2 linked regions of the Streptacidiphilus albus JL83 genome follow. Each later gene encodes a partner of the first gene's protein in a complex. Links are inferred from orthologs where the notes say so. Each region holds a gene or a part of one and is shown in the gene's direction. Other genes may lie near its edges.

Region 1 (5,278 bases):
GCCCCGAGGCGTGGTTCGCGGCGAAGACGGTCCCGGAGGGCGTCGAGGAGGCCGACGGCGCCGAGGGCGCGGACGCGGCGGAGGACACGGACGCGGCGGAGGACACGGAGGACTTCGCGCGCCTCGACGCCGGTCGGGTCGAGCCGGCCGGCTTCGTCAACCCGATCGCCCGGCTCACCGAGGCGCCGGTCGACCAGTACTTCGCCGGGCTGTGCAGCTTCATCGACGCCTACAACTACGAGCCCGACGAGCAGAAGCTGGCCGAGCACCTGTTCACCAACCACGGGGTGACCGCCAAGGGCGGTGACCGCCCGGTGAGCGCGGAGACGCTGCGTCGGCACTGGCCGGAGCTGCAGCGCCGCTACGCCGACCACCTGGAGGGCGGCAGCTGACCCCGGACGGTCCGGGCCTGAGGGTCTGTCACAAGTTGTCGACAGCAGGCCCTGGAACGATGCGTCCCACCCGCTCGTCTTCCAGGATGGGTAGAAGCGCGTCGCCGGTACCCGGGGGCGGGCCGAATCGGGGAGGTCGCTCTTGTCCATGCACCCGCAGCACCCGACGCAGCCATGGCCACCGGTCGACGCCCGCCCCTCGGCGCCGCAGCACCGGGGCGAGCAGCATCAGGGCGAGCAGTACCAGGGGGAGCCGACCCGGCCCGGCGGGTCCGGGCAGCCGGCGCCGGCCGCGCAGCCGGTCTCGCCACAGGCGCTGACCATGCGCGCCTCCCACGCGGACCGGGAGCGGACGGTCGACGTGCTGAAGTCGGCCTTCGCCGAGGGCCGACTGCGGGCGGAGGAGTACAACGACCGGGTCGAGCAGGTGTACCAGGCCCAGACGTACGGCGAACTCGCCGGAGTCGTCCAGGACCTGCCGAGCGGACCGATGCCGGTGCCCTATCTCACCCCGGCCCCGTCGATCCCCCCGGCGTTCGCCGCCCAGCCCTTCCCGGCCCAGCCCCATCCCGGGCAGCCGTTCGGCCTCGGCGCGCCGTACCCGTACCCGTACCCCCCGCTGTACCCGTACCCCGCCCCCTACCTGCCGCCCTACGGGCAGCAGTTCCACGCGGTGCCCGGCTACGGGCTCGGCCGCTCCGGCGTCCCCGGCCCGCAGGGCCAGTACCCTTACCCTTCGGCCTTCGTGGTGCCGCCGCTGCAGCAGCGGACCAACGGGCTCGCCGTCGCCGCGCTGGTGCTGGGCCTGACCGAGCTCTGGACCATGGGGCTGACCTCGCTGCCCGCGCTGATCTGCGGGATCGGCGCCCGGCGGCAGATCCGGGAGCGCGGCGAGGCCGGTTCCGGGATGGCGACCACCGGGATCGTGCTGGGCGCGCTGGGTATCGCCTTCTGGGGGCTGATCCTGCTGCTGGCGATGGCCTCCTTCCACAGCGGCGGCGGGATCACCGAGGCTCCGGTCCCGCCCGGCGGCTGACCCGCCGCGCCGCGCGTACCGCTGTCGCACCAGGGCTGTGAACTGCCGTCTTCCATGTGTTTTGACCCGCGCCGATGCGCCAAGTAGGCTCTGACCTTGTGCCTGGGGTGTCCCCGGGTCTCTTGTGCGTGCGTGCATATCTGCCGCGGCATTTTGGGAACCGCGCTTCTCACACCGCTCCTCCGCAAGGAGTCGAGGGGATGGGAAGTGGCCCGACACACCCGACCGCGTGGGTCGGATGTCGAGCAGACGCAACCAGGGTAGTTACACCAAGCGATGGCACAAAGAAGACGGAGATACGGTGCCTACGATCCAGCAGCTGGTCCGAAAGGGCCGGCAGGACAAGGTCGAGAAGAACAAGACGCCTGCACTGAAGGGTTCCCCTCAGCGCCGCGGCGTCTGCACGCGTGTGTACACGACCACCCCGAAGAAGCCGAACTCGGCTCTCCGTAAGGTCGCCCGTGTGCGCCTCACCAGCGGGATCGAGGTCACCGCTTACATTCCGGGCGAGGGCCACAACCTGCAGGAGCACTCCATCGTGCTCGTTCGTGGCGGCCGTGTTAAGGACCTGCCGGGTGTGCGTTACAAGATCATCCGCGGCTCTCTGGACACCCAGGGTGTCAAGAACCGCAAGCAGGCCCGCAGCCGCTACGGCGCCAAGAAGGAGAAGTAAGAATGCCTCGTAAGGGCCCCGCCCCGAAGCGCCCGGTCATCATCGACCCGGTTTACGGCTCCCCTGTGGTGACGTCGCTCGTCAACAAGATCCTCCTGCACGGCAAGCGCTCCACCGCCGAGCGCATCGTGTACGGCGCCCTTGAGGGCGTCCGCGAGAAGACCGGCGCAGACCCGGTGGTCGCGCTCAAGCGCGCCCTGGAGAACGTCAAGCCGACCCTTGAGGTCAAGTCCCGCCGTGTCGGTGGCGCGACCTACCAGGTTCCGGTCGAGGTCAAGCCGGGCCGCGCCAACACGCTGGCCCTGCGCTGGCTGGTCGGCTACTCCCGCGCCCGTCGCGAGAAGACCATGACCGAGCGCCTGCTCAACGAGATCCTGGACGCGAGCAACGGTCTGGGCGCCTCGGTGAAGCGTCGCGAGGACACGCACAAGATGGCCGAGTCCAACAAGGCCTTCGCCCACTACCGCTGGTAGTTCGAACCCCGTCAACCCCCCTCCCCGCGTAAGCGGGGGTGAACCGAGAGAGACGAGCCACCATGGCTGCAACCTCCCTTGACCTCGCCCGGGTCCGCAACATCGGGATCATGGCGCACATCGACGCGGGCAAGACCACCACCACCGAGCGGATCCTGTTCTACACCGGCGTCTCGTACAAGATCGGTGAGGTCCATGATGGCGCAGCCACCATGGACTGGATGGAGCAGGAGCAGGAGCGCGGCATCACGATCACGTCGGCCGCGACGACCTGTCACTGGTCGGTGGACGGCGTTGAGAACACCATCAACATCATCGACACCCCGGGCCACGTCGACTTCACCGTCGAGGTGGAGCGTTCGCTGCGCGTCCTGGACGGTGCCGTCACGGTGTTCGACGGTGTCGCCGGTGTCGAGCCCCAGTCGGAGACGGTGTGGCGTCAGGCTGACCGCTACAACGTCCCGCGTATCTGCTTCGTCAACAAGCTGGACCGGACCGGCGCGGAGTTCTTCCGCTGCGTCGACTCGATCATTGACCGCCTGGGTGCCACCCCGCTGGTCATGCAGCTGCCCGTGGGTGCCGAGGCCAGCTTCGCCGGCGTCATCGACCTGGTGAAGATGAAGGCCCTGCTCTGGTCGGCCGAGGCCGCCAAGGGCGAGATGTACGACACCGTCGACATCCCGGACACCCACACCGAGATCGCCGAGGAGTGGCGGGCGAAGCTCATCGAGACCGCCGCCGAGGGCGACGACGAGCTGATGGAGCTGTTCCTGGAGGGCGAGGAGCCCACCGAGGAGCAGCTGGTCGCGGGCATCCGCCGCGGCACCATCGCCGGTAACTTCACCCCGGTCTTCTGCGGCACCGCGTTCAAGAACAAGGGCGTCCAGCCCCTGCTCGACGCGGTCGTGAAGTACCTGCCCTCCCCGGTCGACGTCGAGGGCGTCATGGGCCACAAGCCCGGCGACGAGACCGTGGAGATCTTCCGCAAGGCCTCGGACGACGAGCCGCTGTCGGCGCTGGCGTTCAAGATCATGTCGGACCCGCACCTGGGCAAGCTCACCTTCATCCGGATCTACTCCGGGCGTCTTGAGGCCGGCACCGCCGTCCTCAACTCGGTGAAGGGCCGCAAGGAGCGCATCGGCAAGATCTACCGCATGCACGCGAACAAGCGTGAGGAGATCGAGTCGGTGGGCGCCGGCGACATCGTCGCCGTCATGGGTCTCAAGCAGACCACCACCGGCGAGACGCTCAGCGACGACAAGCAGCCGGTCATCCTGGAGTCCATGGACTTCCCGGCCCCGGTCATCCGCGTCGCGATCGAGCCGAAGTCGAAGGGCGACCAGGAGCGTCTGGGCATCGCGATCCAGCGGCTGGCCGAGGAGGACCCGTCCTTCCAGGTCAACACCGACGAGGAGACCGGCCAGACGATCATCGCTGGTATGGGCGAGCTGCACCTGGAGGTGCTGGTCGACCGTATGAAGCGTGAGTTCAAGGTCGAGGCCAACGTCGGCAAGCCGCAGGTCGCGTACCGCGAGACGATCCGCAAGGCCGTCGAGCGTATCGACTACACGCACAAGAAGCAGACCGGTGGCTCCGGCCAGTTCGCGAAGATCCAGATCGCGATCGAGCCGATCGAGTCCGGCGAGGGCTACGAGTTCGTCAACAAGGTCACCGGTGGCCGTGTGCCGAAGGAGTACATCCCCTCGGTGGACGCCGGTGCCCAGGAGGCGATGGAGTTCGGCGTGCTCGCCGGCTACCCGCTCCAGGGTGTCCGCGTGATCCTGCTCGACGGTGCTTCGCACGACGTCGACTCCTCGGAGCTGGCGTTCAAGATCGCCGGTTCGATGGCGTTCAAGGAGGGTGCCCGCAAGGCGTCCCCCGCGCTGCTCGAGCCGATGATGGCCGTCGAGGTCACCACGCCCGAGGACTACATGGGCGATGTGATCGGCGACATCAACTCCCGCCGCGGCCAGATCCAGGCCATGGAGGAGCGCAGCGGCGCCCGTGTCGTCAAGGCCCTGGTCCCGCTGTCGGAGATGTTCGGCTACGTCGGCGACCTGCGCAGCAAGACGTCCGGCCGCGCCAGCTACTCGATGCAGTTCGACTCGTACGCCGAGGTTCCCCGGAACGTGGCGGAAGAGATCATCGCTAAGGCCAAGGGCGAGTAGGTTCCGAAGCCGTCGGGCCCCCGCCGGGGGCCCGACATTTCGGGAGCTTTCACCCCTTAGGCTGTAGGAGGTGCCGGGTCCGCCGCATGGCGGACCCCGGCCCCTCCGGCCCCCACCCCCGGGCCGGAACCGGGCGCTGTCACAGTGGACGGAACCGGCGCGATATCAGACCACCTGACGTCGTACGGCGTACAGAACCAGTCCTCAGGAGGACCAAGTGGCGAAGGCGAAGTTCGAGCGGACGAAGCCCCACGTCAACATCGGCACCATCGGTCACATCGACCACGGTAAGACGACCCTTACCGCGGCGATCACCAAGGTGCTGCACGACGCGTACCCGAACCTGAACGAGGCCTCGGCCTTCGACCAGATCGACAAGGCGCCGGAAGAGCGTCAGCGCGGTATCACCATCTCCATCGCGCACGTCGAGTACCAGACCGAGGCGCGTCACTACGCCCACGTCGACTGCCCGGGTCACGCCGACTACATCAAGAACATGATCACCGGTGCGGCGCAGATGGACGGCGCGATCCTGG
Region 2 (4,017 bases), 2.9 Mb from region 1 along the record:
GCGCGACCGGGCGCGCCTCCACCCTCTTCAACGCCCAGAGCCGACTCGGCTCGGCGCTCGGGGTGGCGCTGCTCGGGACCGTCCTGGCCACCGTCGGCACGGTCACCACGCACGCCCACGGTACGTCGGGCGCTGCCCACGGTACGCCGAGCGCGAACCTGACGGCCTATCACGCGGCCTTCCTGGTGGCCTCCGGGCTGGCCCTGCTGGCGGCCCTGACCGCCCTCCTGATCTCCGACCGGGACGCCGCTCCGACCATGGCGGGACCGCCTCCGGAGGCTTCCGGCGGCGCCGGGGGCGGCGCGCCGGCGGAGCTCCCCGGAGAAGGTTCCGAGGGCCTGCCGACGGCCGCCCGGGGCTAGACCCGGCTTGCCGGGACAGACGCAGATTGTGGTACCGGTAGGATGGATTGCTGGCGGCTGTATACGTGGCATGTCCATCGGAAGGAGCACGGTGCCCACCGGCACGGTGCCCGACCGCAGGGACGGCGCGCCCACGGCCGTCACGAGGGCGAGGAGCGAGCTCACCGTCCACCCCACCCCGGCGGGCGATGTCGCCTCTGACTTATCACCCGTCTCGCCGTGCACTGCCCTGCAGCGCGCGGCGGACACCCCGACCGCAAAGCCCCCAAGGAGACCCAACCGTGAAGAGCGCCGTGGAGACTCTGAACCCGACCCGGGTTCGACTCACCGTCGAGGTGCCCTTCGAGGAGCTCAAGCCCAGCCTCGACGCGGCGTACAAGAAGATCAACCAGCAGGTCACGGTTCCGGGCTTCCGTAAGGGCAAGATCCCGGCTCGCGTCATCGACCAGCGCTTCGGCCGTGCCGCCGTGCTGGAAGAGGCCGTCAACGACGCGCTGCCGCGCTTCTACACCCAGGCCGTCGACGAGAACAAGGTCGACGTGCTGGGCCAGCCCGACATCGACGGCCTCGAGGGCGTCGAGCGCATCGCCGACGGCGGAGACCTGAAGTTCACCGCTGAGGTGGACATCCGTCCGGAGATCACCCTGCCCGACTTCACCGGCATCGAGGTCGAGGTCGACCCGATCAAGGTGACGGACGAGGACGTCGAGGAGACGCTGAAGCAGCTCCGCGACCGCTTCGCCTCGGTCAACACCGTCGAGCGCGCCGCGGCCGAGGGCGACATCGTCGTCGTCGACCTGGTCGCCAAGGTCGACGGTGAGGTTCCGGACGACGGCACCGCCACCGGCGTCACCTACGAGATCGGCTCCGGCCGACTGCTCGACGGCATCGACGAGGCCGTCATCGGCCTGGAGGCCGGTGGCACCGCGACCTTCACCACCGAGCTCAAGGGTGGCAGCGCCGAGGGCAAGGACTCCGAGGTCACCGTCACCGTGACCACCGTCCAGGAGAAGGAACTCCCGGCCCTGGACGACGAGTTCGCCCAGCTCGCCAGCGAGTTCGACACCCTGGAGGAGCTGAAGGACGACTCCCGTCAGCGGCTCGTCCGGATGAAGGAGTTCGACCAGGCCACCCAGGCCCAGGAGCGGGTCCTCGACAAGCTGATGGAGCTCGTCGAGATGCCCTACCCGGAGAAGCTGCTCGCGGACGAGGTCGAGACCCGCAAGCACAACCTGGAGCACCACCAGCTCCCGCAGATGGGTCTGGACATCGAGGGCTACCTCAAGCTCCAGGAGAAGACCGCCGAGGAGTTCCAGGCCGAGCTGGTCGAGCAGGCCCAGAAGGGCATCAAGACCCAGTTCGTCCTGGACGCCATCGCGGCCAAGGAGGAGCTCGCGGTGAACCAGGAGGAGCTCACCGAGCACCTGCTGCGCCGTGCCGCCGGCTCCGGCATGACGCCGGACCAGTTCGCCCAGCAGGTCGTCGAGGGCGGCCAGGTCCCGCTGCTCGTCGGTGAGGTCGTCCGCGGAAAGGCGCTGGCCGTGGTCGTCGAGGCCGCCAAGGTCGTCGACACCGAGGGCAACGTCGTCGACTTCGAGGACGACGAGGAGGAGACCGAGGCCGCGGCCGAGGTCGTCACCGAGGTCGTCGGCGACGAGGTCGCCACGGACGAGGTCGCCAAGGACGAGGCCACCGAGGCCTGATCCGCCCGACCACCCCTGCCGCCCGCAGGGATTTGGGCACCGCCGAAGGGCCCGGACGCACCTCGCGTCCGGGCCCTTCGGCCTGCCTCCTGGGGGGCTTGGTGACCCTGCGCTCACAGCGAACAGTTCAGTGTGAGGGATGGCCAGGCCCCGCCTGCGCGTTAGGGTCCTTGGTACGAGGGGCAGGGTGACTGTCGGTCCACCACTGGCCAGAGCGCCAGTGCGGCCACCGGAACCGACCTTCGACCGAACCTTCGTAAGAGACCTTGTGGCGGCGGAAGACCAGCCGTCCGAAGACAACGAGCGGGTGGATACGTGACGACTCCCCAGTTCCAGATGCCCGGCCAGTTCCCGATCTCGGGGGCGACGGTTCCGCGTGCTGCCGGCGACATCGGCGGCGGCGGTCTGGGTGACCAGGTCTACAACCGTCTGCTCAACGAGCGCATCATCTTCCTCGGCCAGCAGGTCGACGACGAGATCGCCAACAAGATCACGGCGCAGCTGCTGCTGCTGGCGGCCGACCCCGAGCGCGACATCTACCTGTACATCAACTCCCCCGGTGGCTCGGTCACGGCCGGCATGGCGATCTACGACACCATGCAGTACATCAAGAACGACGTGATCACCATCGCCATGGGCATGGCCGCCTCGATGGGGCAGTTCCTGCTCACGGCCGGTGCCAAGGGCAAGCGCTTCGCGCTTCCGAACGCCGAGATCCTGATGCACCAGCCGTCGGCCGGCCTCGGCGGCTCGGCGACCGACATCCGGATCCAGGCCCAGCAGTTGATCCGGCTCAAGCAGCGGATGTCGGAGCTGATCGCGCACCACAGCGGCCAGACCACCGAGCAGATCATCAAGGACTCCGACCGCGACCGCTGGTTCACCCCCGTCGAGGCCAAGGAGTACGGCCTCATCGACGCCATCATGTACAGCGCCGCCGACGTCCCCGGTGGCGGCGGCACGGGCGCGGCGTGAGCCACCCCCTCGTCAACGTCCACAGCCTGTTCGCTTCCGGAGGCCGAACCCCATGAACATCCCCAGCCTGTCCAGCGCCCGTGCGCGCGTCGAGGACATGCGTGCCGAGGGCCGCTACATCGTCCCTGAGTTCACCGAGCGGACCTCGCAGGGCGTCCGTACGTACAACCCGTACTCCAAGCTCTTCGAGGAGCGGATCATCTTCCTGGGCTCCCAGGTCGACGACGTCTCGGCGAACGACATCATGGCGCAGCTGGTGTGCCTGGAGTCGATGGACCCGGACCGGGACATCTCCCTCTACATCAACTCGCCCGGCGGCTCCTTCACGGCGCTGACGGCCATCTACGACACCATGCAGTTCGTCCGCCCGGACGTGGCGACCGTCTGCATGGGCCAGGCGGCCTCCGCCGCCGCCGTGCTGCTGGCGGCCGGCGCCCCCGGCAAGCGGATGGCGCTGCCGAACGCCCGGATCCTGATCCACCAGCCGTACACCGAGACCGGCCGCGGCCAGGTGTCGGACCTGGAGATCCAGGCCAAGGAGATCCAGCGGATGCGCGAGCAGCTGGAGGAGATGCTGTCGAAGCACTCCAACCAGAGCCCGCAGCAGATCAGCGAGGACATCGAGCGCGACAAGATCCTCACGGCCGCCGAGGCGCTGGAGTACGGCCTGATCGACCAGATCACGGCCACTCGCAAGGGTTCGCTGGAGGACTGACCTGCGGCTTCGTGCCGCGGGTCGGGTCCCGGCGGGCCGCACTGCCCGGCCCGCTGAGACGAGCACCACCCAGGCTGTTGGCCCCCGGCTCTTGGAGCGGGGGCCTCGGCCTGGCACCATCGGTGGTACCGACTGTGCACCGACCGTCCCGCGCCCGTGATTCCTGGGTGATCCTTCAGGGGTCCAGGACCGGGCCGCGTGTCGGTGAGTCCCCAGGACTCTGTACTCTTCCTCAACGACCTCCCTGCAGCCTCTCCCGGCT

What was found. The genes of interacting proteins can lie anywhere in the genome.
Region 2: the proteins of rpsG (region 1) and tig are in contact, whole or in part, in a crystal structure (PDB 3GTY), measured with the Thermotoga maritima proteins. The link is inferred for Streptacidiphilus albus JL83 from one-to-one orthologs. Residues at the interface, in WP_004081843.1 of Thermotoga maritima: Lys34, Lys52, Lys55, Glu59, Arg62, Gln63, Glu66, Asn67, Lys69, Val71, Arg95, Ala109, Lys110, Lys111, Gly112, Arg113, Pro114, Glu117, Glu121, Ile124, Ala125, Tyr127, Asn128, Asn129, Thr130, Gly131, Lys135, Asp139, Arg142, Met143; in WP_004081061.1 of Thermotoga maritima: Glu122, Val124, Val129, Leu130, Tyr133, Glu188, Gly259, Ile262, Tyr263, Glu266, Ser270, Glu273, Gln274, Glu277, Arg308, Gln311, Ile312, Ser315, Tyr316, Glu325, Arg329, Arg336, Leu363, Phe366, Trp367, Arg373, Leu377, Arg381, Leu384, Glu387.

Annotation. Positions count from the first base shown.
Region 1 is NZ_JQML01000001.1:5,626,820-5,632,097, forward strand. The notes cover bases 887-3,838. They hold rpsG (30S ribosomal protein S7), read left to right. Parts: upstream 887-2,103; coding sequence 2,104-2,574; downstream 2,575-3,838. Other genes in these bases: BS75_RS49465 (DUF1707 and DUF4190 domain-containing protein), read left to right, coding at 887-1,428; rpsL (30S ribosomal protein S12), read left to right, coding at 1,730-2,101; fusA (elongation factor G), read left to right, coding at 2,637-3,838. Outside these bases: BS75_RS48510 (DUF2637 domain-containing protein), read left to right, coding at 1-392; more of BS75_RS49465, read left to right, coding at 541-886; more of fusA, read left to right, coding at 3,839-4,742; tuf (elongation factor Tu), read left to right, coding at 4,960-5,278.
Region 2 is NZ_JQML01000001.1:2,750,407-2,754,423, reverse strand. What follows is about bases 1-2,854. They hold tig (trigger factor), read left to right. Parts: upstream 1-643; coding sequence 644-2,065; downstream 2,066-2,854. Other genes in these bases: BS75_RS11945 (ATP-dependent Clp protease proteolytic subunit), read left to right, coding at 2,402-2,854; BS75_RS11955 (MDR family MFS transporter), read left to right, coding at 1-362. In the rest of the region: more of BS75_RS11945, read left to right, coding at 2,855-3,040; BS75_RS11940 (ATP-dependent Clp protease proteolytic subunit), read left to right, coding at 3,093-3,755. UniProt on the Bacillus subtilis protein: Involved in protein export. Acts as a chaperone by maintaining the newly synthesized protein in an open conformation. Functions as a peptidyl-prolyl cis-trans isomerase.